3 regions of the Neptuniibacter sp. QD37_11 genome follow, and region 2 is predicted to be linked to each of the others. Evidence: predicted binding sites of a transcription regulator. Region 2 holds the regulator's gene; each other region holds the start of a gene.
What was found. The regulator LexA, encoded in region 2, represses DNA repair genes until DNA is damaged. The targets are predictions, from matches to a motif close to TACTGTNTANNTANACAGTA.
Positions count from the first base shown of each region.

Region 1 (10,571 bases), 610 kb from region 2:
CTTAGCTTCTCTTTCCGGCGTTCGGAACAAAGAGAAGTACATCACATTAGGTAAGGTTTCCAACATCCGATCGCCTCGGACCCCTGGATAGATTGAAATAGGATACTCTTCGCCCAACTCATCCATAATTGCCTGAACAATCTCTATTGAGAACCCTTTCAGCTCGCCATTTTCTTCATAATTGTATGGTGCCCAATCCTCAGTAATAACTTTCAAATCAGGCTGAGCAATGGCTTGATAGCTATAGAAAGAAACAATCCAAATCAGCATTAAGCGCAATAAAGCGACTTTTATCTGCGCGAAATTTATGTTCACAATGATGGAGTTACAGTTACGCATAAGCTCAATTTATTCTTATTGGGTGAGTAACGAATTTAAGTATAGACGCTTTCCTAGACTGCTTATGCCCGCAGAGTTTTCACTCACAGGACAGATCAGGCAAAGTTAGTTTAACGAGCAAACCTGGCTCATTATTGTGCAAACTGATGCTGCCACCTAAGACAACCGAGACGAGGTTATAGACTCTATAGAGGCCAAGCCCAGACGTACCATGTCCCATTTTCGATGAGAAAAATGGGTCAAAGGCGTGCTCTTTAACCTTCTCATCCATGCCTTGACCGTTATCAGAAAAATCGATTTCAACACCGGATTTTCCCTTAAACACGGCAAGCTCAATTAGGCTGCCCTCCTCTAGCTGAGCGTGGTTCAGGCTGTTCTCTATGAGACTTACTAAAATTTGTTCGAGCGCTTCATCATTACTACAAATCCTCAGATCTGGAGGAACGTTATTAGCTAATTCGATATGTCTCTGTTTACAACGATGCAAATAAGCACCAAAAACCCCTTTAGCAATGCCATGAAGAGAGAAACTTCTAGTAACTTTTGTTTTGGTATCACTTGATAGCTCTTTAAAGCGATTAATCAGATTAATGCTTCGATTGAGATTGTGATCCATCAAAGCAATCGATTCCGCTTCTGTTTCCAAATATGCACGGAGTTGAGACTGACTCAGGCTGCTGTTATCAAAAGAGTGTTGTAACTCTTCCAAATTATTTTGTGCTGTCGTTAATCCTAAGAGAATATTCCCTAAAGGAGAGTTCAGTTCATGTGCTACACCAGAAACTAAACGCCCAAGTCCAGCGAGCTTTTTAGCTTCAACTAGCTGCTGCAGTGTTGATTGCAACTCCTCGTGAGCCCGTTTTAATTTGAGGTGATGATCTTTTTCAGCTTGCTCAGCTTTTACACGATCAGTTATATCCTGAAGCGTTTCGATGGCACCTACTGTATTTCCGTCAGTATCTAGCAACGGCGATGCGTTAAAGTGGAGCCAATGTCCAGAAGGGCCGATGTTGGGGAAAAGATCCTCAGCTTCACAGGCGCCGTTTATCAAACTCGATACAGCAAAGTTATATCCGTAGTACCCCTGTATCTTTTCAGCGGGTGCATTATCCACAACAAGATCGGCCATAGTCGGCCTTGATTCAGCATAGAAGCCACGCCAACTATCATCACGTCCAATTGCTTCACTCGCAGACACACCAGTCAGCGCCTCACAAGCTTTATTCCAATGGGTCACCTTGTGCTCTTTATCGATCACAAAGGTTGCAATTGGGCTTCCTTGCAGTATTTGCGATAGTTGTTGTTGGCTAGCTTTCACCGCCTGCTGAGCATTATGTAGAAGCGTTAAGTTACGCCCTACACCGCGATAACCGGTAAAGTTACCTTCACGATCATAAGCAGGCTTACCACTAACCGAATAATGCTGAACAACACCATCATTCCCCGGCACTTCATATTCAAAATCGCGGAAAGGCAAGTGCTGTTCGTATCGCTCGATGTGGGCTTGTATCTCTTGATCAGTTAGACCCTGAATAGGCATCTCCCAACGTCGCTTGCCGATAAAAAGGCTCTGTTTACGTTGGAGCTTCTCGGTCAACATCCCCCAAAAGCGTACAAATCTGAATGATTCATCCTGCTCCCAAAACCAGTCGGAAGATAAGCCGGCAAAGTCGGATAGAAGCTCGTTCTCATCTTCTAACTCTTGGATACGCTTCTGTAATGCTTCTATGGATGGCGTTTTATCAGACATAACCACAGCTAATACAAATGGGGTGACTCAATTCAGAATAGTTAACGAACCGTTTATTCTCAAAAAACCAAAGCGTATTTCCGAGCGTCAACACTGGCGGTTGTTAGGTTGAACCTTTAAAACCCTATAACTACTATAAGGTTAAGAGGACAATAAAATGAAAATCGGCCAATTAGCAAAACGCACAGAATGTCAGGTAGAAACCATTCGCTACTGGGAGAAAGAGGGCTTACTTCCAGCTCCCTATCGTTCTGAAGGTAATTATCGGATCTACAACGAGCGGCATCTAAGTCGCATTCTGTTTATCCGTAACTGCCGTAGTTTAGATATGAGCCTTCATGAGATACGAACATTGCTAGCCCTCAAAGATCAACCGTCTGAAAGCTGCCACGATATTAACGATCTAGTCGATAGCCATATTGAGCACGTTGTTAAACGTATCCAAGCCCTCACATCTTTAGAACAAGATCTACGCAGTTTACGCCAACGTTGTGAGACAGAGAGCGATATCGAACACTGTGGCATACTTGAGGGGCTCTCCTCCGATAAACCCCATACCGAACCAGACACTGACACACATATTAGCGGTCTACACGGCCATTAAAGCTACGATGACGAGACTTTCTTGACCCTGTAGTGGCTATAGGCTTTTTAATTACCTTAAAACTTTTTTACACGATGTCGTTTTGAGGAAAAAACAATGGCCAGCAGTTGCTGCAATGCTAACCACGCTAAAAGAGCATTAGAAGATGGACGCTTTCGAAAAGCCCTATGGATCGCCCTGTTGATCAATGCCAGTATGTTTATTATCGAGATCATCGCTGGCTTGAATGCATCTTCAGCATCTCTACTCGCTGACGCGATCGATTTTCTAGGCGATTCCGCAAACTATGTCATCTCACTGTCCGTTCTTTCTATGGGCATGTTATGGCGATCCAGAGCAGCCCTGATCAAAGGGTCAACCATGCTCCTGTTTGGCATAGCCGTTTTGCTAAAAGTACTATGGGATGCGTTTAATGGCCAAACTCCAGAACCAGTCACTATGGGCATTATTGGCTTACTAGCATTAGTAGCGAATGTAACTGTCGCTATCATGCTTTATACCTTCCGCAGTGGCGATGCTGATATGCGATCTGTATGGCTATGTAGTCGAAATGATGCCATTGGCAATGTTGCAGTGATGATCGCTGCTGCGGGTGTATTAGGTAGTGGGCAAGCATGGCCAGATCTTTTAGTAGCAACCATCATGGGCCTATTAGCCACCAGCTCGGGTATCAGTGTCATAAAACAAGCAAGACTGGAAATAAAGTCTCAAGCGACCAACGCTTGTCCATAATTACCATTTAGGTAGTTCACGTTCAGCTGACTAGGTTATATCCCCACAAACCTAGTCAGTTTAAATCCACAAACAGCGTTGTTATGCTCAAGCCTTAAAAAATTGTTTAACTATCCAGTAGGCTTTGTGTGAACGCACCTTCTTACCAACCCAATGGCCGTCAAAAACGGCTCGATACCGCAACTGACGCATTTCTCGATACGATCGTTGATTTTATCGTCTACCGAATTTTTCGTAAAAAGCCTGCGCAACTGAAGTTTGATGTTGCTCCAGAACAGTTCGATGCGTTAAAGCTGGCCTGCACTACTGAATGGGCTGAGCTGCTTAGAGAGCGAGAAAAAGCCAAAAAAGCCTGTGACCGTCATTTGCTAATAGGTTTTATCGCGTCCCTAGCCTGTGCAGTCATTTCTATTGTGGTATTTATTGGTGGTGGCCTCTTTTTAGCGATCATCCCTCTGTTAATTTCAGGATTCAAAGCAGCTAAATTCAAACAAGACTTTAATCACCATTTTGCTGAAAATTTACTTCCAAAAATCCTCGATCATCTAGACGGATTTCACTATGAGCGTCACGGAATTATCCCGCTGGACTCAGTCCGAGATAGCCGCATACTGCCACCCCATCAAGAAGATTTGACGATTCAAGAGGATTATCTCCGAACAGAGATTGGGGCTGTCACGGTGGAAATGGTGGAGTGCCAGTTAAACCGAATGAAAACTGATGCCAAAGGAAATACAAGGAAGAGTACCGAATTTAAAGGGGTGATCCTGAATATGACGCTGCCACACACCTTCCCTTCTCGTGTGATCTTGCAAGCAAATTGGGGGAAGGTACTCAGCTTTTTCCAACAGAAGCCTATGGATAAAGATCAGCGTATCACTATAGACAACAACCCCTTTGGTAAGGATTTTCATATTTATGCGGAAGATAAAGAGCATGCTAAGCAGATCCTGACACCAGACTTCTTACAAAATTACAAAAGGTTTAGTGATAAGCTGGACGTTGCAGGAACAGAGATGAGCCTGTTTGGTAATCAGTGTGTCATCCTGCTTCATCGCCCCAAAGATCTCTTTATGCCACCTAATCTTCACGGTGAAATCTGTGAAGAAACGGTACTTTATCCAATGTTACAAGAAATCGAGATGATCGAAGAGCTGACGGTTATTGCACTCGAGGCTAGCGGCGCTTAACCTTCCTAAATCCTGCATTCATATCAGCATAAAAAGCCCTTTTTGTTTGCTTCCAAAAGGGCTTTTTTAATCCTTTGCTACAACTTAAAAGACATCTACAAAGACATTACGTGGATAACCGGATAGAAAAAACTGACCGCTAGGGTAGAACGAACAATCAACATCACTTGATTGAAAAAGGCCTGCACGACAAAAGCAAAAACCCCCAATAACCCAAGGTAAGTGACTAACATATGCCCGGGGCTAAAATAGCCAAACCATTCCCTAAGCGTTGCTATCTGGGATAAACCAGATGCCAAACATAGCGTCGCTGACAAAATAATTACCATCTCCAGCTTCACGCCCCAGTTGAGATACTGAATCTCTTGTCGGCACCGATCATAAAGTAGATGCAGTGATGGCGGCTCTAAGGTAAAGGCGTAAACAATAGCAACAAAAATGGGTAATACAGAAAGTAAAAGTAGGTAAAACCCCACAACAACCATCGGTTCAGTAACAACTAATCTGAATAGATCGGCAGACCCCAACGTGACTAATAACGACATCAGCGCGATGTTATTGGCGTGAAAGAATAAGCGGGTGTAAAAGCCTTTGCAGGTCAGATTCAAGAAGCCATCAAAAAAGAGATAGCTCACTAACGCAGTTAAAACGATAACACCGAAGATATCTTGAAAGTGGAGGCTTGTTAGCATTTCAACACGCCTCCCGATAAAACGGCGGCGTGCGCAACCTAGCTACGCAGCAAGATAAACAATCAACAACGGATTGGACAGATCTGGCTTTCATGCTCATTCCTTTGAACACTTAAATTGTTAAATTCCTTTTGCCCTAGTTTGCCGCCAGCTGTTCATAAGATCAACACCTGTCGACAAACAAGCGGTAATTCATTCTCCGCCACCCAATATTTTTTGACTATAGTGAAGAGATGAAAGTGATTTGCCGCTGCCGTTCTGAGGTTACTCTGTTGTTACAACGCCCCTTAATTCACACACTGATGCTTACGGCTCTACTTTGCTTTAATACCGCAAAAGCTGAGGTCGAGACATTAGTTGTTGGCGCTGATTCTTGGCCTCCGTTCCGCTTTGTGACGCCTGAAACCGTGACTGGTATCGACCACGAGTTATGGAAGAAACTCTCTAAGCGAATCGGTTTTAAGGTCCACTACTTACGCTGCCCATGGAAACGCTGCCTGCGGATGATGAAGAATGGTCAGATCGACGCGATGAGTGGTTTAGCATGGCGCGAAGAAAGAGCCGAATACATTACCTACGCTGATCCTCACTACTACAGTTGCAGCACCCAACTCTATCTACCTCATGGTAAATCTCGCCGCATCAGCAAACATAGAGATATGCATGCAATGACCATTGGCATGGTTGGTGGCTCTGCTTATTACACCGAATTCGATCAGGATACGGATATCTATAAAAAAAGTGTGACCCAAGAAGCTGTATTGCCGAACCTATTGCTAGAGGGAAGAATTGATAGTTTTATCGGCACCGACTGCCAAGCAGATTATGAACTTGCGTCGCGCGGGTTAACGCCTCAAATAGATAAAGCAGTTTTTAAACCAGGGAACAAGGTCGATCTATTTGTCGGACTCTCTTCAAATTCACGATGGGCGCTGCGAAAACAAGAGTTTGATCAAGCCCTACAACAGCTACGCGAAGAAGATTTTGAAGGGAATGCTCTTAAATTAATCTCTCCATTCGCAGTTGAATAACATAATCTACTAAAATAAAACTTACCCCAGTTTTCTGTGGATAAGCGTGTATATTAATTTTGGACAACCGCTACAAAGCCTATAAATTCTGGCTTAGAGCGGTTTGTTTGTTTTTTAACCTTGTGAGTTAAGCTTTCAGTTATCGTCCATTAAATCAACACTTTAATTCAGAAAAGCCTCCCTTTTTTTCATCTTTTTCATAATTAATTTTCAAAGTCGTGCAATCAAAATACCTACTGATGCGTCTTTAAAGGCAGCTACACCTTAACGCCCCAAGAGCACCTGTCACTTCAAAGCAAATAACATAATTGCACCCCAGTTTTGTTGCTTAGCTTGGAAATGCTCAACGGGGCATTTTTTATATCTGCAAGGCTTATATAGATGAACAATACCCTTACTCACAATCGACAAAAAGACTACGATGAAGCTGCTCTATATTTACGCTTAGGTCTCGGTATTCTTTTTATTATTGGCGGCGTATCTAAACTCAGCCAGTTACTTTCCAGCACTAAACATGATGCCATCGTTGCTAATTACATGGGATCAACAGGCTATATTAATGAGCTTTTTCAACAATATCTGTTTACGGGTTTCTTGGGCGAGCTATTAACTCCATCTCTCTTTCTTACCTCACTTTCAGCTTTTGAGCTTATCTCTGGTATCGCCTTAGTCGTTGGCTTTTTAGTGAGACCTCTGGCACTTATTTATGCCTTCCTGCTTTGGAGCTTTGTATTCTCATTACCCGTCATGACGGTGCCTGACACTGAGATTGCGGTAAAAACCTATACCTCCCCGGCCATGTTTGTACAGATCAGAGATATCGCGCTTTCCGGCATGATGTTTGTGCTTTTTAATCTAGGTCCAGGCCGTTATAGCCTCGATCTTTTACATAATCAGCATGATTACAGCATGAGCTGGGAAGCTCTAGGCTTACTGCTGCGCCTCTCTATAGGTATCATGTTTTTAGTCAGCGGCAGCTTTGGCGCTTTCGCAAAAGTCCCTACCTTTGCTACGTGGCAACCTCTACTGTTACTTGCAGGCCTTATTATTCTATTTGCACCACCGTTATTGGTTAGAACAGCAGGCGCTGCAACCGTAGCTATTATGCTCTGGTATATGGGCTACAAGCTTAATTTTGATAAAAATCTAATCGCTAACCTAAATAGCTTTAAACGTGAATTTGCTTTCCTTGCTGCCGGTGTTGTTTTGATCCGTTTCGGCGGAGGTGAACGTTTTGCGTTTAACGATCTAATCATGCGCTTTAAAAATCCGTTGAAAATTCACTAGGAGGTTAAAAAAACCGTTACCGAATGAAACTCTTCAGATAATTAGTGTTCCAAATGGCTTAGCCAATAATTATCTGGATAGGCTGCCCATATTTTATGTTTGGGCAGCCACGGTACAACTTATAAATGCTAGACAAAAATAGGCTCAACCAACTTTATCGCTATGCTTTATCCCTCACTCGAAACGAGGATCAGGCATACGACCTACTCCAGCAGTGCGTAGAAAAATTTCTACGCAATAACTCTGCACAAATAAAGGAACCTGAAGCCTATATAAAACGCAGCATTCGTAACGCGTTTATTGATCAATGCCGCGGGGATAACAAACTACTTTCTTTAACCGATCTACCTGATGCAGTAGAAAAGATAAACCAAGCATCATCAGACTCTTTGGAAAACTTATTTATCCAACAACGTGATGTTGAACAGCTATTAAAGCTACTAAGCGCAGAAGAAAGCGAATTACTCTATCTATGGGCAATAGAAGAGTACAGCATGACAGAAATAGCTGAGATACAGGGAGTGCCGCGAGGTACCTTGCTGTCCAAAATGCACCGATTAAAAAAGCGAGTCCAACACGAGTTAACCGAAGAGCGATGGGATCTAAAGGAGGTGATGCAATGAAATCAACCGCGCCTAAAAACTTAAAATCAGCTCTCAAAGCGCACTACCAAGATCAATCATTGAGTGAAGATAAGTTAGCTCAGCTAATCTCTATACAAGAAGAACTTAGCAACCCATCGGATATCAATATTGAAGCACCGATAAATAACATCAGCTGGTTAGATCAATGTAAAACTTGGTTTAAACAACCTCAATTAATGGTTCCGGCATTGGCTTTAGCCTTCATTTTTATGGTTGTCAGTTTGATGCCTATGCCTATATCAGGCCCAAGTATTGTGAATGAAATTGCGGGCCATCATGAACAGCCAAGCGAAATATCTGTGTATACATCTTCTATAGATGAACTTGGACAACAACTAACCCAACTAAGCTTTAAGCTGATTTCATCAAGCAAACTTGGAAAAGATATGTGGCAGTTGATTGGCGGTAGTTACTGTTCAATTAATGGTGAAATTGCTGCTCAGTTGAAAGTGCGAAATATTGAAAATAATCAGATCTACACATTTTACCAAGCAGAATACCCAGAGGGCCTAACCTTAGAACAGGTTGATACTAAGAATATTATTAACAACCAAGGAACGGCTGTTACTCTATGGCAAGAAGGCGGTTTATTACTAGGTATTGCACACACCACAGAATAAACCACACCCATCATGCTTTCATCGCATAGTTTTAGCGGTAGAGCTTCTCCGCCCAGCGTGTTAGCCCAGCTGTCACGCTACCAAAGTGGTCACCGTCGACAACGTCTATATCACCCAATAAAGATGCAATTGCCTGCCGGACAGCAGGCGATTTTGTCGTACCACCAGTAACATATACCAGCTCAGGTGTGCAGCCCGCTTGTTTTATTACTTCACTCATCAGATCCACGATCTTCGCTACCGGGCGCTCTATTGCCGATTCATACACATCACGACTGATTGGCTGCGATAATTCCTTATCAAGGTAGCTTAGATCCGAAATAACTTGCTCCTGATCAGACAAAGAGATCTTTGCCAGCTCAGCGCTACGCACTAACTGATAGCTTTGCTTTTGCTCTTGCAGCTGAATTAAGCGCGCTACTTTTTCAGGCTCCGCTGCATCACGCTGCATTTGCTCCATCATTTCGATCGAAGCTAAGCTATTGAATTCGACCTGCGAGGGTATGTCATTTACAGATACGGCATTCCAATAGGATTGAGAGGGAATAGGTAGCCCATTTTTCAATTTCCCTCCCATGCCTAGAACTGGCGTTAGCCCGTAGTAAGCTAGGTGAATATCAAGGTCATTTCCCCCTACCCTAGCACCACTATGACCAAGAAAGTCAGCTGATCGTTCTGGCTTGTCTCGGTAGCTCGGGCCCATTTTGACAATAGAGCAGTCACTGGTACCACCACCGACATCGACAACTAAAACGACTTTGTCTTCCTCTAACCCCGCTTCAAAATCAATTCCGGCTGCTAAGGGCTCATACAGAAGCTCAACGTCGACAAAACCAGCCCTCTCTGCAGCACATTTCAAGATACGACAAGCTTGCTGATTAGCCTCTTCGCCACCACTGCCTTGGAAGTTAACCGGACGACCGATGACAGTTTGGGTAATCGTATCCCCCAGTGATTTTTCAGCCGCCTGCTTTATCTGGAACATCATAGCTGTGACAACATCTTCAAAAAATGCCAAATGCTGTGTTTGTAAGCCACTCGCTCCTAAAAAGGATTTTGGAGATTTAACAAAATAGCCCTCTTCTGGCAGATCGATATATTGTTCTATTGCTTCCTCACCAATAAACAGTGTCTGTTCATCGGATAAAACGCCAAGAGATAAACGAGACGCTGAAGCCTGTCTCAATTGAAGGCTGCGCTCTTTAAGATAAGTATCGCGAATTTTAGGATTACTAATTTGACGTGCAACCCCTTCGCAGATCAATTCGCGAGAGAGCGCATATAGAGTAGAAGGTACATATTTTTGCTGCTGATAAAGTGACAATAACTGCACACTATTATCTGCTTGAAGAACGCCCATGGCGCAATTTGAACTACCGTAATCAAAACCAGTAATCATGCTTTCGATCTTACATCTTCAGAAAAAAGGCCGCGCAAAGTAACACTTTTTAACGCCCTTGATAAGCACCAAATTCCTCTATAAATAATCCTCAAGTTAAGCATGCCACTTGTTAGAAAAGAACAATCGTTTTTTTGACTTTAAAGCCTTTGGATAACCTTAAGCGACAAAGGGCAAGAAGAGAGTAGGTACTTACATAACACGCCCAATACACTTGTGAACAAACTTCCAAAAATAGAGCGCTTATCGTTGATAAAGCCGCTTCCTAGTTTCTCCCCATAAA
Region 1 is NZ_CP180552.1:2,907,037-2,917,607, forward strand. It holds gene ACMXYT_RS13575 (substrate-binding periplasmic protein) at 1-339, opposite strand, end outside; gene ACMXYT_RS13580 (PAS domain S-box protein) at 419-2,089, opposite strand; gene cadR (Cd(II)/Pb(II)-responsive transcriptional regulator) at 2,247-2,693, shown strand; gene ACMXYT_RS13590 (cation transporter) at 2,790-3,425, shown strand; gene ACMXYT_RS13595 (DUF3137 domain-containing protein) at 3,554-4,615, shown strand; gene ACMXYT_RS13600 (hypothetical protein) at 4,711-5,307, opposite strand; gene ACMXYT_RS13605 (substrate-binding periplasmic protein) at 5,541-6,338, shown strand; gene ACMXYT_RS13610 (DoxX family protein) at 6,720-7,625, shown strand; gene ACMXYT_RS13615 (RNA polymerase sigma factor) at 7,751-8,248, shown strand; gene ACMXYT_RS13620 (hypothetical protein) at 8,245-8,889, shown strand; gene yegD (molecular chaperone) at 8,921-10,288, opposite strand.
Region 1: the regulator LexA is predicted to act here: its motif matches at 3,526-3,545, upstream of ACMXYT_RS13595 (DUF3137 domain-containing protein).

Region 2 (10,571 bases):
TATCCATGGCCTTTGGTGCCAAACCTCTACTAGATAACGTTGATTTCCAAATTGATCCCGGTGAAAGGGTCGCTTTGGTCGGCATGAATGGTGCTGGTAAATCAACACTATTAAAGCTGGTTGCAGGTCACCACAAAGCTGATGGTGGTGAGTTTTGGGTTTCGCCAACGTGTCGAATCGCAGAATTACCTCAGGCTATGCCAGCGGCAGATGAGCGTTTAGTACGTGATGTAGTTACTGCAGGTTTGGGTGATATCCAAAAGCTACGTCAGGATTATGATGAGCTTGCTGCATCTGAAAATGCAGACATGAAGGTGCTGGATAAGCTTCAGCATCAGATTGAAGCGGTTGATGGGTGGCATTTAGAGCAGCGTGTTCAGCGCGTGATTGAGCAGTTGGATCTGCCTGGCGACAAGTTAATGTCTGAGTTGTCAGGAGGTTGGCGTCGTCGTACCGCGTTAGGCGCTGCTTTAGTTCAGAATCCTGATCTTTTATTACTCGATGAACCTACCAACCATTTAGATATCGAGACTATCGAATGGCTAGAGCAGCAACTGCTTGAATTTAAAGGTGGCCTGTTGATTATCTCTCACGATAGAGCGTTGGTGGATCGCTTGGCGACTCGTATCGTAGAGCTTGATCGTGGTGTGCTGTCATCGTTCCCGGGTAGCTATTCTGCTTACATGGATTTAAAGCAGAAGATGCTTGAGGATGAAGAGAAGCAGAATGCTCTATTCGATAAGCGTCTGGCGCAAGAAGAAACTTGGATTCGTCAAGGTATTAAAGCACGTCGAACCCGAAATGAAGGGCGTGTTCGTGCCCTTAAAAAGATGCGTAATGAACGAGCGGACCGCCGTGAACGAGGCGGTAAGGCTAAGTTCTCTTTAGAAGAAGCGGCTCGCAGTGGCAAGCTAGTTGCTGAACTTAAAGATGTGTCGTTGGGTTATGCTGGCAAACCATTGTTTAGTAACTTTGATTTTGTCTTACAACGCGGTGATCGTATTGGTCTTATCGGGCCAAATGGTGCCGGAAAGAGTAGTTTGCTAAGTGTGCTTTTAGGTAAGCAATCTCCAGATCAAGGTGAAGTGAAGCTTGGTACGAATCTCAAAATTGCATACTTTGATCAGTTACGTGCTCAAGTTGATCCTGAAAAAACAGTGATGGATAACATCGCTGAAGGTCGAGAGAGTATCAGTATTAATGGCCGTGATCGTCACCTGATTAGTTACTTGAATGACTTTATGTTTGCGCCTGAAAGAGCGCGGACGCCTGTAAAAGCATTATCCGGTGGAGAGACAAACAGGGTATTGCTAGCCAAGCTCTTTAGTCAGCCAGCAAATCTGTTAGTGCTCGATGAACCAACCAACGATCTGGATATTGAAACTCTAGAGTTGCTCGAAGAGATTATTCTCGATTTTGATGGAACTATTCTTCTAGTAAGCCATGACCGTTCCTTCTTGGATAATGTCGTGACTAGCACCTTGGTATTCGAAGGTGACGGCGAACTGAATGAATATGTTGGTGGTTATCAAGATTGGCTGAGGCAGCGCCCGGAACCTGTAAAACAGGAGAGTAAACAGTCTAAGGTTGAAAAGCCTCAAGTCAAAGAAGCAGCGCCTTCTCAGCCTGCGAAGAAGAAAAAACTAAGTTACAAACTGCAGCGTGAATTAGATGAACTCCCAGCTCAGTTAGAACAAGCGGAAGCGGCTCTGGAAACGTTGCAAACGGAAACAGCTGCTCCTGACTTTTATCAGCAGGATCATGAATTCGTGAGTCAAAAACTCAGTGAGTTACAGGATCAGGAATCACTGGTCGAGCAGCTGATGGACCGTTGGGTTGAGTTAGAAGCGCTGCAGGAAGGGGAGTAACCCCTTCCTAGTCTTGATCCAGAATTCTAACTGCTAAAACATCACACTTAGCACCATGTAAAACGCCGTTAGCGGTTGAACCTAGTAGAAGGGCGATACCGTGACGACCGTGGCTGCCTACAATAACCAGATCTATATCATAATCGTCGGCAAGGCGGTGGATCTCTGATTCGGTTTGACCTGTGACCACTAACTGTTCAGTGACTGGATAGTCTAGGGTCTCACAATAGCGCTTGAGCTTCTGCTGGGCGTGTTTATCTAGTTGTTCCTGTATTGAGGTTAGATCCATCGGAACATCGCCCCCATAAGCAAAACTGAGTGGTTCAATAACGTGAACTGCATAGAGCTGCGCGTCGTTCGCTTTTGCAAGTTCATAGGCTTTACTTTTGAGCTGGTCAGATTCGCTTGAGAGGTCTAAGGCTAAAAGTATCTTGGAATAAGTTCCCATCACTGCATCTCCACTAGCAAAGTGTTTAAGGCTGTTGAGAGTGACTTACAGACTCTTTTAACAGATTAGCATAGAGCGTTGCTGTACGTACTCTGGTAAAATCGCGGCAGATGATTTCTATCAATATTTTAATAGGTTGTGTTACGTCTGAGTGTTTTTCTGCAGTCGTGCACAGTCTTTTTTCAACGATTCCGTGCTTTACGGTATTAGGGCTGAGGGTTTAGTAATGGAGTGGATGGTAATCGTCCTGATCATGATGTCTTTGTTAGGCTCGATGATGTGGGTTATGCCCACCAAGAAGCAAAAATACCAAGCATCTCTGAGGCTCAAGGCAAAAGCACTTGGCTTCCAAATACAACTCGAAAAAATGCAGCCTCCTAGAGCGCAGGGCGAAATGGAACCAGATGAGCGCAATATGACTGCTTATCGTATTTTGCGCGAAGGTTTAAGTCGTGAGCAGAAAAATAGCTTCAACACTTGGCAAGTGTTCCGGGTCGAGTCCATCGCAAATATCGGTTTAAATGCTGGGTGGTGCTGGGCTAAAGGTGAGCGCACTTTATCTGAGCTGCAATTAGATAAATTAAATACGCTGTTAGAGGAGCTTCCAAAGGGGGTTTTCTCTTTAGAATCAACGCCAGCTTATGTCGGTGTTCATTGGGATGAGGCTGGAAATAGTGATAAAGGTGAAGAGATTATGGAATCTCTTTATCAACAGCTTAAAGAATTTAGTGAGGGCAATTTTTGATGTTACCACCGGTTGAAGTACCTGCAGGTCGTTACCAGCACTACAAAGGGCCAGAATACGTTGTTCTAGATGTAGCGCGACATTCTGAAACTGAAGAGTGGCTGGTGGTCTACAAGCTGGGTTACGGGGATGAATCTACTTGGGTACGCCCTTTAGAGATGTTTGTTGAGACAGTATCCCTAAAAGACGGCTCAGTTGTTCCTCGATTTAAGAAGATCGATTAAAGAAGACGATCCATTGAATCAGCTAGAGTGCCTTGCGAGCGAGGTTTTCTAGGTTGGATCTCTTCAATTAGTTTATCTACTGTATCAAGACGTGGTTTTTTAACCGTATGAGGGATATTGGCCCTTACTAGTAAAGCTTTGGCGTGACGGTAATGGGAAACTGCCGTCATGGAGTCTTCGTTCTGCAAAAAACGATTGCCTTGGCTTACATGAGCGTCTGCAACCACTGTAATGCGTAACCAATAAAGTTCCTGTTTATAGCTCTGAGCTAGGGTGGGAGTAATCTTTCCTCCTCTTGCCAGCTGAACTACGAGCTTTTCGGCGAAGTTAATATAGATCTGAGCGCGCTTTAGAGCCTTATCACTATCGAATACGTCTGCAGAAGCAAATGCTTTATCAGCGGTATCTTTCTGCTGAGTGAGAGAGTTAAATAGTTCTGAGTCCGGTGCCAGCATAGCAACCTCTTCAAGAAGAGAGGTGGCGTGCTCATTAATCTTTTGAATAATTTCTGGTTTGCAGTCTGCTTCACGCAGCACAGCAATAGCCTGCAGAATGTGTTCTGCCTGTCCTTTAAGCCAAGTAAGACGCTGATCTTTAGCTTCTTCCTGCTGCTCTCGAGTCGTAATTACAAAATTCACAGTAATGGCGACTAGGCCGACCACTGCGATAAGAATTACAAATAAAAGATTATCGTTAAGCATCAGTAATTTCTGGACGATTAAATTATTGTTAATTATGGTGAATATTGTGGCTTGTAAGTGCTGATAGGTAAAGTTCTTGTTGATCCATTGGTCTACTTTTATCGCAATTGCTGCTTGACCATAGCATTCTCAACACTTATATATGCTCCCAAATATTATTGTTAGTTGAGCGCTAAACTCAAATGTGAGCAGTTTTTGCACAGAAACACCGTTATAAGTTGCAAAAATAGATAGTTCGTCAGCGTTTAACCATGTAGCCCGAGGAAAGAAGGACGCTATGGGAAAATCCCTGGTAATCGTGGAATCACCCGCGAAAGCGAAGACCATTAACAAATATCTGGGTAATCAGTACGTTGTAAAATCCAGTGTGGGTCATATTCGCGACCTGCCAACCAGTGGCAGTACTAAAAAGAGCGATCCTAAAGAACGGGCTCGCCAAGCGGCTTTGACGCGTAAAATGTCGCCTGAACAAAAGGCTGTACATAAAAAGAAGAAGGCGCGTGAACAGCTTATTGGACGTATGGGGATCGATCCTGACAAAGGATGGGATCCGCATTACGAAATTCTTCCTGGAAAAGAGAAGGTTGTTGATGAACTTAAACGTCTAGCTAAGAATGCTGACGAAATCTATCTCGCAACCGATTTGGACCGCGAAGGGGAAGCGATTGCATGGCACTTGCGTGAAGCGATTGGTGGTGATGATACGCGTTACCGTCGTGTTGTCTTTAATGAGATAACCAAGAAAGCCATATCTGAAGCGTTTGAACAGCCTTCAGCGCTAGACATGGATCGCGTTAATGCCCAGCAGGCGCGTCGATTCCTTGATCGTGTAGTTGGCTATATGGTCTCTCCACTACTTTGGGAAAAAGTGGCACGCGGTTTATCTGCAGGTCGAGTTCAGTCGGTGGCTGTTAAATTGGTCGTAGAGCGAGAAAAAGAGATTCGAGCATTTATTCCTGAAGAATTTTGGGAAGTGCAGGCTGATACGCTAACGAAAGGGAAAGATCCACTAAAACTGCAGGTGCATCGCATAAATGGCGAAACTTTCCGTCCAAGTTCAGAAGATGAAACTAATGCACATTTAGAGCAGCTTCGTTCGGCTTCATTTGAAGTAATCAGTCGTAAAGATAGACCGACCAGCAGTAAACCTTCAGCTCCATTTATCACATCAACTCTGCAGCAGGCTGCGAGTACGCGCCTTGGTTTTGGTGTTAAGAAAACCATGATGATGGCGCAGCGTTTGTACGAAGCAGGTTATATCACCTATATGCGTACGGACTCTACAAACTTAAGTGCAGAAGCCGTTGCGAACTGCCGTGAGTACATTGGTAATCATTTCGGTAGTAAATACCTACCTGATACACCTAACAGCTATAGCAGCAAAGAGGGCGCTCAAGAGGCCCACGAGGCGATTCGCCCATCTGATGTTAATGTTGAAGCGACTGCTCTTAAAAACATGGACAGAGACGCTGAGCGCTTATACGAGCTTATTCGTCGTCAATTCTTAGCTTGTCAGATGACACCTGCGAAATTCCTAAGCACGCGTGTAACTGTGTCTGCCGGTGACTTTGAATTAGTTACCAAAGGTCGAATCCTACAGTTTGATGGTTACACACGCGTTATGCCAGCGAAGGGCAAAGGTGAAGAAGATATTATCCTGCCTGATGTTCAAGCTGGCGATAATCTAAATTTAGTCGATCTGTTGCCTAAGCAACATTTTACGAAACCGGCTCCTCGTTTCACCGAAGCAAGCCTAGTTAAAGAGCTTGAGAAACGAGGTATTGGTCGTCCATCGACATACGCAGCGATTATTTCGACGATCCAAGATCGTGGTTATGTAGAAGTTCAGAACCGACGTTTCTATGCTCAAAAAATGGGCGATATTGTTACAGAGCGTCTAGGTGAGAACTTCTCTGACCTGATGGATTACAGCTTTACAGCACGTATGGAAGAAAGCCTTGATGATGTGGCTGAAGGCAGTGCTGATTGGAAAGCGCTTTTAGATCAGTTTTACGCTGATTTCTCTAAGAAGCTGGAAGAGGCGCAGGATGCTGAGAATGGTATGCGCCCGAATTCTCCTACAGAGACAGATATCTCTTGCCCAGATTGTGGCCGAGATATGATGATCCGCACCGGTAGTACAGGTGTGTTCTTAGGCTGTTCTGGCTATAGCTTGCCACCCAAAGAGCGTTGTAAGTGTACGATCAACCTAGTCTCTGGTGACGAAGTTGTTAGTGCTGATGGCGATGATGAAGAAGAATCTCGCATTCTTCGTAAGAAGCACCGTTGTAACCTATGCGGCTCAGCAATGGATTCTTATCTGATCGATGAGAATCGTAAATTACACGTATGTGGTAATAACCCTGATTGTTCCGGTTTTGAAGTTGAGAAGGGTGAATATCGTATCAAAGGATATGATGGGCCTGTTCTAGAGTGTGATAAATGCTCAGCTGAGATGCAACTTAAAACCGGTCGCTTTGGTAAATACTTCGGTTGCACTGAGTGTAAAAATACCCGTAAGTTGTTGAAAAACGGAGAGCCTGCGCCACCTAAGATGGATCCTGTTCCAATGCCTGAGCTTCAGTGCGAAAAGGTAGAGGATACGTACATCCTGCGTGATGGAGCATCTGGTTTGTTCTTGGCAGCAAGTCAGTTCCCTAGAAACAGAGAAACACGTGCCCCGAAAATTGTTGAAATACTGCCGCATCAGTCTGAGATTGATCCGAAATATGAATTCCTGTTCAGTGCGCCTAAGAATGACTCAGATGGAAACTTGAGTGTCATTCGCTATAGCAGAAAGACTAAAGAGCAGTACGTTATGACCGAGGTCAATGGTAAAGCGACTGGTTGGCGTGCATTCTATCGCGATGGTAAATGGGTCGAAGAAGAGACCCGTAAAAAAGCGAAGAAGAAATAATCGGGGATTTCATGAGCGGTATATATCAGGCACGCACGAATCAGAAGTTGAGCTTTACACGACTTCATCTAGAACAGCTTAAAAAAGCGCAAGATGACACCAGTTGGAGCAAGCATGCATTGATAGAGTCTTATAACGAATCAGTGTTGTTCCACCTGACGTCAGCCTATGATGCTTTTTTACGCGAAATTGCTGAATGGTATAAAGTCGATACGGAAAGCTTTCAAGGCTATCGTGCGTTAGCTGCGGAAATGGCCCAGACCGGCGTCGAAAGCCCTGAGTTGACACAGTTAAACAACCTAGAATCCGATGATTCATCTTGGTTGCATAAAATGATGTCCGCTTATGAAGCCTGCTGGCATGGTTCAGATGCCAAACAAGCAGTGACTGAAACTAACAGTGTTTCTGAAATACATGTGCTGCAGATCAATCCTGATCATGCAGAGGATGGTGAAATCATTACTGAGTATCAAACTTGGTTTGATTCACTGTCGGAATTAGTTAATCGCCTCAGAGAAGGCATGCAAGAGTGGTAAATTAAGTGTCAGGACTAACACCCGAGACCGTGCTTGAAATAATAGAACTTGATGAAGGTGGCCTAGCAATCCGGAATATGGACAGCGATGAAGAGCCGATGATTAAAGTTAATTTTTCAGATGCACTTAAAGAACAGTTAAGTGATCAATATCTAGATGTCGCTCGCGTTATGTTAACCGCAGGCATCCAGATGATGGCGGAATCTGGGGTGGGTTTAGAACAAGAGCCTGAAGAAGAGATCCCTCCAACTATTCATTAAGCAATCTCTGATAATGAGCTTCTCTCAGATAAAGCTCATTATTGGGGTGATGATACTTTAACTAGGCGCCTTTACAAAAATGGAAGCTAATACTTAACTATGTTGACGGCGTCTAATTATAATTCCGTGACTTTGTCCTTTCTTAGCGGCACTTTCTAAGTCGTTAAATTCTTCATCATTTAAGTATCCAGGCCATGATATTACAGCGTGGCTAGTGCCTGTGCTTAGCGCCTGTTTAGCAAGCTCAAAGGTACTATGTTTGTTATCTGGGTTGAGCAGAATGACTTTAGTCAGATCAATGCCTGCCTCAATCAGAAGGTTTTTCGGTAATAACACAGGTGGAGCAATCCACACAAACCAGCGATCATCCTGACTTAGTTGTGCAAGCAATGGCATCAACATTGGGATGTTAGAAAAATTCTCATCTTGGACAACGATTTCAGTCATCGTACCTGCAAGCTGATTAGCTGGCTTTTGCTTAGTGAAAATTTTTTCATTTGCAGATGTGCTCTGCATGATTGCTGTTGTTTGGTTCGCGTGAAATGCCATCATGGTTAGTTACCTCTACGAATAACGCCGACGCTTAAACCTTCTATTGCCAGTGGTTGTTCGTTTAAATCCACTACAATCGGTTCAAACTCTTCATTTTCAGCAATTAGATAAACGATGTTACCTTCACGCTTGAAGCGTTTTACGGTAACTTCATCTTCTATTCGAGCGACTACAATCTGCCCATCCTTTGCTGTTTGGCATTGGTGTACTGCCAGTAGATCACCGTCCATGATGCCTACATCTTTCATACTGCTACCTTTCACCCTTAAGAGATAATCCGCCTTAGGGTGGAAGAAGTCAGAGGAGATTGTGCAGTGATCTTCAACATGCTCTTGAGCAAGTATTGGCGATCCTGCTGCTACCTGACCAACAATCGGTAGGCCGCTATTTTCCTCTTCCAATTCAGGTACTCTGATACCTCGTGAAGTACCCGGAATAATTTCTATAGCGCCTTTTTTTGCCAGCGCTTTCAAGTGTTCTTCAGCTGCATTAGCTGATTTAAACCCTAAATCGCGGGCAATATCTGCGCGAGTAGGTGGGTAGCCGGTATCGCCAATGTGACGCTTGATGCAATCCAGAACTTCCGTTTGTCGTTTAGTCAGCTTCATGATCTTGTCTGTTTGTTTATACAGTACGTGTATTTTTATACAGTATTTTGGGTTTGTAAAGCAACTTATGTTTTTTTATACAGTATTTTTGTTATTAAACTGTCATAACTGTTAGAATCGCGGCTAGATTTTCGATGGAATACGGTTTTGTTAGATAAGCAGCTCAAGCAAACAATACAGCAGGCCTACAGTACTTTTCTCAATAACAGAGGATTGAAGTCTCGCTATGGCCAGAAATTGATGATTGCTGAGGTTGCGAAAACTTTGGGCGCTATTACTGCCAATTCTGAAGGCGAAAGGACCGGTGGTCAGCATATCTGCGTCACGGAGGCTGGTACTGGTACGGGTAAGACGATGGCCTATCTTTTGGCTTCTGTTCCTATAGCCCAGCAACGAAAAAAGAAAGTTGTTGTTTCTACAGCAACAGTTGCCCTTCAAGAACAGCTTATTCTTAAAGACCTTCCACAGCTGATTAGCGATGCCGGAATCAATCTTACTTATGGTTTAGCTAAAGGCCGAGGACGATATTTTTGTATTTCCAATGCAGAGAAAATATTGGAGCAACAGAATGAATTAGGCCAAATTGCATTGTATGAAGATGAAGTAGCTCAAAAACTTCAGACCTCAGATATTGATGAGGTTAAATCTCTACTTAGTCACTATGCCTCGGGTGAGTGGGATGGCGATAGGGATGCTTTAAAGAATACAGTGCCTGATGCTGTTTGGCGGTTGTCTACTAGCGATCATATGCAGTGTACAAATCGTCGCTGCAGTAACTTTTCAATCTGTCCATTCTTTAAGGCTAGACAAGAGTTGGATAAATGGGATCTGATAGTTGCCAACCATGATCTTGTTTTAGCTGATCTCTCTCTTGGAGGCGGCGCTATTCTGTCGCCGCCGGAAGATACCATCTATGTCTTTGATGAAGGCCATCACCTAGGCACTAAAACTACGGGGCATTTTTCTTATAGCTTACGTGTTAAATCCAGTATCCGTTGGATGAGCAAAGCAACACGCAGCCTCAATAAATTATTGAATGACGCGTCTGATCACATAGTACTTCGAAATTATATCGAGAAGTTAGCTAACCCTTTTGCAGATATGGAAAATTCCTTGAAGGAAGTCCAACTTCTATTAAATCAAATACTTGAAGATAAACTCCAAGGCCCAAGTGATCGCTATCGTTTTGCGCAAGGTATGATTCCTGAACCGTTACAGTTGTCCTTTCACAATTTTGCTCAGGCTGCAGAGAGAGTCGTTTTAAAATTTGAGCAGATTGTTGATCTTCTGAAAGAAGGAATGGATGGTGAGTTAGCCGATCTGCCCCTAGCTATCTGTGAAACTTGGTATCCGCAGATGGGTGTGCTTTTATCCCGTATGCAATCGATGTATTGGTTAGCTAATTCTTACGCTGTATCTGATTCGACATCAGGACTCCCGACGGCCCGCTGGATCGTTAAAGTAGATGGTAATGATGGCATTGATATTGAGTGTTGCAGTAGCCCAGTGTCAGCGGCGGAAACCTTACAAGAGCACCTTTGGAAAAACTGCTACGGTGCTGTTATTACTTCGGCTACGCTAACCGCACTAGGGCGGTTTGATCGACTATATGCTGATCTTGGCATACCAACGGATAGTCCTTGTAATATATTTATGAGTCCATTTGATTTTCAAAATGCGGCCGAATTGCATGTCCCTGCAATGAAAACCGA
Region 2 is NZ_CP180552.1:2,301,807-2,312,377, reverse strand. It holds gene ACMXYT_RS10635 (ATP-binding cassette domain-containing protein) at 1-1,868, shown strand, start outside; gene ACMXYT_RS10630 (universal stress protein) at 1,876-2,316, opposite strand; gene ACMXYT_RS10625 (hypothetical protein) at 2,543-3,061, shown strand; gene ACMXYT_RS10620 (DUF1653 domain-containing protein) at 3,061-3,285, shown strand; gene ACMXYT_RS10615 (DNA topoisomerase I) at 3,282-3,986, opposite strand; gene topA (type I DNA topoisomerase) at 4,264-6,903, shown strand; gene ACMXYT_RS10605 (DUF6586 family protein) at 6,915-7,439, shown strand; gene ACMXYT_RS10600 (hypothetical protein) at 7,445-7,699, shown strand; gene ACMXYT_RS10595 (cell division inhibitor SulA) at 7,793-8,251, opposite strand; gene lexA (transcriptional repressor LexA) at 8,254-8,862, opposite strand; gene dinG (ATP-dependent DNA helicase DinG) at 9,007-10,571, shown strand, end outside.

Region 3 (10,571 bases), 900 kb from region 2:
CTAAAGCAATCAAGAACCCTAAAGAGACAATTTTGCGGGAAGGTCAGCGTGTTGAGATTTATCGCCCTTTAATTGCTGATCCGAAGGAAGCAAGGGCTAAGCGCGCAGCTAAGGTGAAAGCAAAGAAAGAAGCTGAATAAGCTGCACGCCTGCGTAGCTAAGGTTTAGCTACGCTTACCACCTGGACGGAAGTCACCATTTAAGGCATTTAGCTTGCCATCTGTAAAGTATAGAGAGATGCGTTCTTTGCTATAGCTGCCATCTTCACCACTTTTCTTTGTGTATAGGTAGTCCCAACGGCCTTCGTGGAAGGTATCAGTGATTAATGGTGAACCCATGATGAAGCGCACTTGGCTTTGGCTCATGCCAGGGCGCAGCTGATCTACCATCTCTTGAGTAACAACATTGCCCTGCGGGATGTCGAATTTATATACACCTGGGAAACCAGAACAACCGGTCAGAGTCAGTGCTACAGTAAAAGTTGTAGCAATTAGTAGTTTTTGCATCAGAATTTTGCTTCCACTATTGTGCGTAAATGCGGATAATAAAGTTTCGTGCGCTATTGAACAAGCAATTCAGCTTCCGCATGATTATGTAATCACCAACAGCTTAGAGAATAGATAACTATGTCACTTGAAAATCAGGAACTAAGAAAAGCAGGCCTGAAGGTTACTTTGCCTCGCGTAAAAATTTATCAGATCCTAGAACAGGCTGGTGAAGGCGATCACTTCAGTGCTGAAGATATTTATAAGTTGCTGATGGAAAAAGGTGAAGATGTTGGTTTGGCAACGGTTTACCGTGTACTAACTCAGTTTGAAGCGGCTGGTCTAGTAACGCGTCACCACTTCGAAGGTGGTCACTCTGTATTTGAATTGGCGCGTGATGAAGAACACGATCACATTGTTTGCGTAAAAAGTGGCATCGTAAAAGAATTTAACGATCCACGTTTGAATGCGCTTCTAAACGAGATCGCTGAGTCTATGGGCTTTACTGTGACTGATCGTACTATTTACCTGTACGGCGTTCACAAAGACGCAGACGAAAAATAAGCAGTACTTGCTCTGGTGACAACTAAAAAGCCCGCTACTAGCGGGTTTTTTAGTGTATGGAATACCCTTCCAAAAACTATGTGTATGGGGCTTGAGGTCTAGCTTGCTTGAGCAAGCATCTCTTTAGCATGCTCAATAGATCGCTCTGTAATATCGATCCCGCCCAGCATACGTGCAACTTCTTGAACACGACTGTCCGCGCAGAGTTGATTGATCTGCGTGTGAGTGGTCTTTTTATCCGTCTGTTTACTCACAAATAGATGTTGATGGCCTTGGCTCGCGACTTGCGGCTGATGAGTTACACATAGAATTTGTGCTTTTTCACCCAGTTGTCTTAGCAGGCGACCCACGACTTCCGCAATCGCACCACCAATACCTACATCGACTTCATCAAAGATTAGTGTCGAAGTGGTGGAGGTTTGTGCTGTGATCACTTGGATAGCAAGACTGATACGTGATAGCTCACCACCGGATGCGATTTTGCCTAATGGTTTTGGTGGTTGGCCTGCATTGGTAATAATCAGGAACTCTACTTCTTCCAAACCGTTCAGACTTGGTTTTTCTAAAGCGGTTAATGCAACAGACATCTGCGCAGATGGCATGCCTAAATTATGCAGTTGCTGATCGACTAATTTGCCTAATTTTTTAGCGGAGGCTGAGCGTTTGGTACTTAACTTGTTAGCGTAAGCGAGGTATTCAGTTTTGGCGCTCTCAACGTCAAGGGCGAGTTGCTCTAACTCTTCGTCAGAGCGACTTAGGCTGGATAGCTCTTGGCTAAGCGATTGATGGAATTCGCATAGCTCGTCTGGGTTGATGCGATGCTTACGTGCAATCTCGTAAATTGTTGATAGGCGTTCTTCGACATCTTGTTGTCTGCTTGGATCGACATTGACGCGATCCATGTAATGGCGGATCTCGTTGCTAGCTTCTTCAACTTGGATCAATGCCGAGTTCAGCATCTCGTTGGCTTGTCGAACTGAAGGGGATTCTGATTGGATTTCAGATAGAAGCTGCAGGCAGTGATTCAATTGTTGTACGCAATTGGCGTCATCGCTATCGCTGGCTAGATTGATCAGCTGGTGGCCTGTGTTCAGAATGCTCTCGGCATTGGCTAAGGTTTTTTGCTCTTCTTCCAGTTGCTTTAGTTCGCCATCGGTTAAGGCGAGCTGGTCTAACTCTTCAATCTGATAGCTTAATAGCTGCACTCGTGCTGTTTGTTCGGCGCTTTGCTCAGAGAGACGTTTCAGTTCGCTATCGAGCTTATGCCATTGCTGGTAGCTACTGTGAACTTGGCTGACGAGTTTGGCCTGTCCGGCAAAATTATCGAGTAGTGTTCGGTGATGATCTTTTTTCAGTAAGCGTTGGTGTTCATGTTGACCATGAATAGCAATCAGTAGCTCGCCAAGGTTTTTGACTAAGCTGGCAGGCGATGGGCGACCATTGATATAGCAGCGTGAGCGCCCCTCTTTAGTGATCACTCTACGCAGTATGCATTCACCGTCATTGTCTAAATCATTCTCTGATAGCCACTGAGAGGCTTCAGGGATGCTATCTATGTTGAAGCTTGCTGTGATGTCGGCTTTCTCAGCGCCTTGACGTACGGCACCGCTCTCTGCGCGGTTACCTAAGGCTAGGCCTAGGGCGTCGAGCATAATCGATTTACCCGCACCTGTTTCACCGCTGACTACGGTCATGCCTTGGCTTAGTTCTAGATCAAGGTGATCAACAATGGCAAAGTCACAAATAGATAATTGATTCAGCATAATAAAATACATGTGTTTTTATACAGTGGTTTCTGTATAAGTCATATTTTGATCGGATGCAATCTTTATCTGAAATTAGCGTAAAAAAATCGAATTTATCTGTTGAAAGCGATCTCTTTGTCCCCATATTCAAGAGCAATTGATATTAACACCCAACAGACGCCCTCGAGTTTATTGAATGGGCTGGCTGGAGAGCACAATGGCAAACGAAGAACTGAACCCAGTAGAAGAGCAGAAAGTTGAGCAGCCAGAAGAGGTTGTAGCAGCGGAAGAAGCGCAAGAAGAAAACGCTGAACAAGGTGAAGCGGAACAGGTTGCTGCAGAAGAGACTGCTCAGGATGCGGATAAATTGGCAGCTGATCTAGCTGCAGCAGTAGCTGAGGTTGAGACGCTAAAGGATCAGATGCTACGTGTTCAGGCTGATGCTCAGAATGTTCGTCGTCGTGCTGAACAGGATGTAGAAAAGGCGCACAAATTTGGCGTAGAGAAGTTTGCCAACGAAATGTTGCCAATCGTCGATAGCCTAGAGCGCGCTATTGAAGCCTTCGGTGATGACGAAGCGGTTAAGCCGATGAAAGAAGGCGTTGAGATGACTATGAACATGTTCCTCTCGGGTCTGGCTAAATTCCAGATGGAACAGGTTAATCCTCAAGGAGAAGCATTTGATCCGGCACTACACCAAGCAATGTCTATGGTTGAGTCACCAGATGCGAAGCCAAATACAGTTATTGCAGTAATGCAGAAAGGTTACACATTGCACGGCCGCCTAGTGCGCCCTGCGATGGTTGTTGTGGCTAAAGCTTAAGGTACGTTAGGTAAATTTAATTTTGGTTTCGGCCTTGAAACCCTGCAAAACGTACTTATATAGATTTCATACTGACTAGTAAGTCAATTATAGAATTAATCACTGTCCGTCAGAACGGGCAGCTTAGAAAGAATTGGAGCAGATACAAATGGGTAAAATCATCGGTATTGACTTAGGAACTACAAACTCTTGTGTTTCTATCCTAGATGGCGACAGCGCTAAAGTTATCGAAAACGCTGAAGGCGATCGCACAACGCCTTCCATCATTGCTTACGCTGATGAAGGTGAAATCTTAGTCGGTCAGCCTGCAAAACGTCAGGCGGTTACTAACCCAGACAACACGCTATTTGCTATCAAGCGTCTTATCGGCCGTCGTTTCAAAGATGATGTTGTTCAGAAAGACATCAAAATGGTGCCATACAAAATCGTTGAAGCTGACAACGGTGATGCTTGGGTAGAAGTTAAGGGCGACAAGCTTGCTGCACCTCAGATCTCTGCAGAGATTCTGAAGAAGATGAAGAAAACTGCAGAAGACTACCTAGGCGAGACAGTAACTGAAGCCGTTGTAACTGTACCAGCATACTTCAACGATGCTCAGCGTCAGGCGACTAAAGATGCGGGTAAAATTGCTGGTCTAGAAGTTAAGCGTATCATCAACGAGCCAACTGCTGCTGCTCTTGCATACGGCATGGACAAGTCTAAAGGCGACAAAACTATCGCTGTATATGACCTAGGTGGTGGTACTTTCGATATCTCTATCATCGAGATCGCTGAAGTAGATGGCGAGCACCAGTTCGAAGTACTTTCTACTAACGGTGATACGTTCCTTGGTGGTGAAGACTTTGACCTACGTTTGATCGAGTTCTTGGCTGATGAGTTCAAGAAAGACACTGGTATCGATCTACACAACGATCCACTAGCGCTTCAGCGTCTAAAAGAAGGTGCTGAGAAAGCTAAAGTAGAACTATCTTCTGCACAGCAGACTGACGTTAACCTACCTTACATCACTGCTGATGCAACAGGTCCAAAACACCTTAACGTTAAGATCACTCGTGCGAAGCTTGAGTCTCTAGTAGAAGAGCTAGTTCAGCGCTCTCTAGAGCCATGTAAGATCGCTCTACAAGATTCTGATCTAAGCGCATCTGAAATCGACGAAGTTATCTTGGTTGGTGGTCAGACTCGTATGCCAATGGTTCAGGAAAAAGTTGCTGAATTCTTCGGTAAAGAAGCACGTAAAGACGTTAACCCTGATGAAGCTGTAGCAATGGGTGCAGCGATCCAAGGTGCGGTACTAGCTGGTGACGTTAAAGACGTTCTACTTCTAGACGTAACGCCTCTAACGCTTGGTATCGAAACTATGGGTGGCGTAGCTACTCCAGTAATCGAGAAGAACACGACTATCCCAACTAAGAAGTCTCAGATCTTTTCTACTGCAGACGACAACCAGAACGCTGTAACAATTCACGTTGTACAGGGTGAGCGTAAGCAAGCGGCACAGAACAAATCTCTAGGTCGTTTCGACTTGGCTGAGATCCCACCAGCACCACGCGGTGTGCCTCAGATCGAAGTAACTTTCGACCTTGATGCTAACGGTATCCTGAACGTATCTGCACAGGATAAAGCGACTGGCAAACAACAGTCTATCGTAATCAAAGCATCTTCAGGTCTGAGCGATGACGAGATCGAGCAGATGGTAAGCGATGCAGAAGCTCACGCTGAAGAAGATAAGAAGTTTGAAGAGCTGACTACTGCGCGTAACCAGGGTGACGCGATGGTTCACTCTGCTAAGAAGACAATGGAAGAAGCGGGCGACAAAGCGACTGACGAAGAGAAAGCAGCTGTTGAAGCAGCAACTGCTGAGCTTGAAGAAGCGCTTAAAGGCGACGACAAAGACGCTATCGAAGCTAAAACTACTGCACTTACTGAAGCGATCTCTGGTGTTGCTCAGAAGATGTACGCAGAAGCTGCACAGCAAGCTGAAGCTGAGCAAGGCGCAGGCGGTGCTGAACAGCAACAAGCTGGCGGTAACGATGATGCAGTAGACGCTGAGTTCGAAGAAGTTAAAGACGACAAAAAATAAGTCGCCTTTTAGCTGAATCAAGCTAACTAAGCGTAGAACTTTGCAGTGTTTCTTGATGCTGCAAAGTCGAATTACTCGGCACCGCGGGCTCTATGCCCGCGTTGTCATATCCGGCTTAAAGCCGAAAACAGTGTTGTGACTGTATAGTGTAGTGACCATGTCAAAACGAGATTATTACGAAGTATTGGGTGTATCTAAGGGTTCATCTGATCGCGATATCAAGAAAGCTTTCCGCCGTATGGCGATGAAATATCATCCGGACCGTAACCCGGACGATAAGGAAGCAGAAGATAAGTTCAAAGAAGTAAACGAAGCTTACGAAGTGTTATCTGACGCTCAGAAGAAAGCTGCGTACGATCAATACGGTCATGCCGGTGTTGATCCGAACATGCGTGGTGGTCACGGTGGCGGCTTCGACGGTAACTTCTCTGATATCTTTGGCGATGTATTTGGCGATATTTTCGGTGGCGGCGGTGGTCGCGGTGGCCGTAGCTCGGTACAACGTGGCGCTGACTTACGCTACAACATGGAAATGACGCTGGAAGAAGCGGTTCGTGGTGTAGAAAAGAGCATCAAAGTTCCTACGCTTGTAGAGTGTGAAACTTGTGATGGTTCTGGTGCTAAGCCTGGTACTTCTGCAAAAGTGTGCGGTACTTGTGGCGGTCAAGGCCAGGTTCGTATGCAGCAGGGCTTCTTCTCGGTACAACAGACTTGTCCAACCTGTCATGGTGAAGGCAAGATCATTACTGATCCTTGTACTGACTGTCATGGTCATGGCCGTAAAGAGAAGACTAAGACGCTTAACGTTAAGATCCCTGCGGGCGTTGATACAGGCGATCGTATCCGTCTAGCGGGTGAAGGCGAAGCGGGTACTCACGGTGGTCCAGCAGGCGATCTATATGTACAAGTTCATGTTAAAGATCACCCGATCTTTGAGCGTGACGGTAAACACTTATACTGCGAAGTGCCGATCAGCTTTGTTGATGCAGCATTGGGCGGTGAGCTAGAAGTTCCAACCCTTGATGGTCGTGTTAAGTTGAAAGTACCATCCGAAACGCAGACCGGAAAAATGTTCCGTCTACGTGGCAAGGGTGTAGCGCCTGTTCGCGGTGGATCTACGGGAGATCTTCTGGTTAAAGTAGTTGTGGAAACGCCGGTTAAGTTGAGCAGTCGCCAGAAAGAACTATTGCGTGAGTTCCAAGACGAGATGGAACAAGGTACGCATAAACACAGCCCGAAGAAGCACGGCTTCTTTGATTCTGTGAAAAAGTTTTTTGAAGATATGACCTAATTTTAAGGGGCATTTATTGCCCCTTAAATTTTTATAAGAATGGGGATGGCATGAGCCAGAATCCAGAATGCCCAACTTGGCTTTGGGATGAAATTACGGCAGAAGCCGAACGTGAAGTAGTTGACGAGCCTGTATTGGCGGGGTTTTATCACGCCAATATTTTAGGTCATCAGAGTTTGTGTTCTGCTTTGGCTTATCTGTTGAGCCGCAAGTTGCATGATGATGCAGTGCCAGCAGTAACTTTTCGTCTAGTGATCGAAGAAGTATTTCGTGAAGCGCCAGAGATCTTACAGGCTGTGTGTGCAGATATAGCTGCGGTTCGTACCCGAGACCCTGCAATCGATAAATATGCGACTGTATTGCTGTACCTTAAGGGGTTTCATGCAATTCAGGCGTATCGTGTGGCTCACTATATGTGGAATAAAGGCCGTAAGAGCATGGCGCTTTATATCCAGAGCAGAGTTAGTTGTGTGTTGCAGGTTGATATTCATCCTGCGGCTAAAATCGGTCATGGCGTAATGTTTGATCACGCAACAGGTATTGTTGTGGGTGAAACCAGCGTGATCGAGAATGATGTTTCTATCCTGCAATCTGTAACCTTAGGCGGTACAGGTAAAGATTGTGGTGATCGTCATCCGAAAATTCGTGAAGGCGTTATGATTGCGGCAGGTGCCAAGATCTTCGGTAACATCGAAGTGGGCGCAGGTGCCAAAGTAGGTGGTGGAAGTGTTGTGTTGGATGATGTGCCAAGGCATACAACAGTTGTAGGCGTACCTGCCCGTGCTGTTGGTCATCCTCAATGCGATAAACCGGCACTGGATATGGACCAGAATATCCTTCACGACAAAAACAAATAAGAGCGGAAACTTACATGATTAAAGTAGCAGTTACTGGCGCAGCCGGTCGTATGGGTAAAGCAAATATCGAAGCGCTACAGATGGCTGAAGGCATTGAATTAGGTGCAGCTATTGTTGAGCCTGATAGTTCTTTGATCGGCGCAGATGCCGGTGAAGTTGCAGGTGTTGGTAAGCTAGGCGTTAAGATTGTTGGTTCTTTGCATGAAGCGGTTGCTGATTTTGACGTGCTAATCGACTTTACAGCACCAGAAGTCACGCTAGAGAATGTTCGTTTCTGTACTACTCACGGTAAGCAAGTTGTTATCGGTACGACGGGTCTTACTGATGAGCAGAAAGCAGTGCTAGAGAAAGCCGCTGAGAGTGTTGCCATTGTATTTGCACCAAACATGAGTGTTGGTGTGAACTTGTGCTTCAAACTGCTTGAGATCGCAGCTAAAGCTTTAGGTAACGATGATTACGATATCGAAGTGATCGAAGCTCACCACCGTCACAAAGTGGATTCGCCTTCAGGAACTGCACTACGTATGGGTGAAGTGGTTGCTGATGCCTTAGGTCGTGATCTTAAAGAGTGCGCTGTTTATGGCCGTGAAGGTCAGGTAGGCGCGCGTCCTCGTGGTGAGATCGGTTTTGAAACGATCCGTGCTGGTGATGTCGTAGGCGATCACACTGTGCTATTTGGTACAGAAGGTGAGCGTATCGAGATCACGCATAAAGCGAGTAACCGTCTAACTTTCGCTAAAGGCGCTGTTCGTGCTTGTAAGTGGTTGGAAGGTAAAGAGAATGGCCTATACGATATGCAGGATATTCTTGGTCTGAAATAGTTTTAGATCTACTTTAAAAAGCCGCTGTTTATCAGCGGCTTTTTTAATCGCACACAACGGTATTGCGACCAGCCTCTTTCGCTTTATACAACATCTCATCTGCTCGGCTGATCATCTGGCTGAAGTTATCATCATCCCTTTCGATCAAACCTATACTCACTGTGACAGGTAATATTTGATCAGCGAATACAAATTCAGTGTCATGCACTAAGGTGCAGAAATGCTGCATCAAAATATCTGCTTGTTCTAAATTTAAACCGCTTAACAAAACACAAAACTCTTCACCGCCAATACGGGCATGTAAGAAGCGATTAAAGGAACGATTCAGCAAGGTGGCTATCTGTGTCAGTACAGCATCGCCAGCGTCATGACCATAGTTGTCATTTATCTGTTTAAAGAAGTCCAGATCCATCATGGCTAAGCAGGCTTGGTTTTGTGATTGTGTTAATAACTTTTCAGACTGTTCGAATAGATAACGGCGGTTGTGTAGACCTGTGAGAAAGTCGCGGTTAGCCGCATCTTTGATTTGAGCAATGAGTTCCATCTGCTCGATGTTATGCATCACTCGGCAATGCAACTCTTCATAGTTAAACGGCTTAGTTAGAAAATCGTTTGCACCGCTTTTAATAAATTTAGCCGATAGGGAGGGGCTGTCGGCAGCCGATATGCCGATAATCTTCAGTTCCGAGGTTTCGTATTCGCGTCGAATGGCTTGTACCAACTCAATGCCGTTCATATTCGGCATCTCGTAGTCAGTTAGAATCAGTTTAATTTCCGGGTCTTGCTGCAACTTAGCTAAGCCCTCTTGGCCATTGCTAGCTTCAATAACTTGATATAGGTGCTTTTCTAGTTGTTTACGAATCAGTAAACGATAGGAGGAGGAGTCTTCGACTAATAGGACTTTTATCGTTCGGTTTTTAAGTAAACGGTGAATTAATTGAACGGCATATTCGTAGGAGAAGCGGCTCTCTTTGATGATGTAATCCACCACGCCTTGTTGCAGCAGAGACTCGCGTTTATCGTCGTCGTAACTACCTGTCAGAACGATTGTCGGTATGTTTTGCGCGAGAATGAGATCGACAATTTCGCCATTGGGCGCGTCGGGCAGGTTTAGATCTACAAGTGCTGCAAAAATATCTTCGTAGAGGTCTATCTTTTCCTGAGCTTGAAGAAGGCTTTCACAGAAGATGACTTCCACTGGGAGATCTGCAGTTTGAAACAGTCTTTGTAGTACGCGGCTTACTAGTTGGCTATCTTCAACGACAAGAACTTTCATATCTAAACTCAAAATAGATGCGATTAATGTCTGGGTTAGCACACCTTGTCATAGTGTCATTTATGATTGCTTAATTGAAGGCAAAAACCACCCCAAATCTCGAAGCTTGTCTAGTAGTTTAGGCTAATATTAAAAGAGTAAGGGAGGGGGAGTGAATGGCGATTTCTCAATCTGCTTTTCTCACGAGGACGGATTTAACTGAGCTGTTTGAGCTTTTGCTTAAGCAAGGCTTTAGGTTGCATGGTCCTCAAGTTCGCGATGGCGCAATTGTTTTTGATGATCTCCAATCTGTTAGTGATCTACCGCAAGGGTGGACAGATCAACAGGCTCCGGGGAGGTATCGACTCAAGCACAGTGGTTCTCCACGCCAGTTTAATTGGGCAAATGGGCCTTCGGCACTAAAACCGCTGTTATATCCTACTCGAGAAGTCATCTGGCAAGCAAAGCGGAGTGGTGATGGTCGATTGCAATTTTTAGTGCCTGAACAAGCGCAAGATAAAGTTGCGGTCATAGGGGTAAAGGCCTGTGACCTTACCGCGTTGAAACTGCAGGATCAGCATTTTCTAGAAGGTGAATATGTAGACCCCGGTTACCAAGCAAAGCGGCAAGGGCTTTTTTTAATTGCTGTT
Region 3 is NZ_CP180552.1:3,199,547-3,210,117, reverse strand. It holds gene ACMXYT_RS15045 (RnfH family protein) at 1-140, shown strand, start outside; gene ACMXYT_RS15040 (outer membrane protein assembly factor BamE) at 165-506, opposite strand; gene fur (ferric iron uptake transcriptional regulator) at 627-1,049, shown strand; gene recN (DNA repair protein RecN) at 1,148-2,812, opposite strand; gene grpE (nucleotide exchange factor GrpE) at 3,012-3,617, shown strand; gene dnaK (molecular chaperone DnaK) at 3,766-5,697, shown strand; gene dnaJ (molecular chaperone DnaJ) at 5,855-6,988, shown strand; gene cysE (serine O-acetyltransferase) at 7,039-7,845, shown strand; gene dapB (4-hydroxy-tetrahydrodipicolinate reductase) at 7,860-8,666, shown strand; gene ACMXYT_RS15000 (diguanylate cyclase) at 8,710-9,942, opposite strand; gene ACMXYT_RS14995 (4Fe-4S dicluster domain-containing protein) at 10,098-10,571, shown strand, end outside.
Region 3: the regulator LexA is predicted to act here: its motif matches at 2,821-2,840, upstream of recN (DNA repair protein RecN).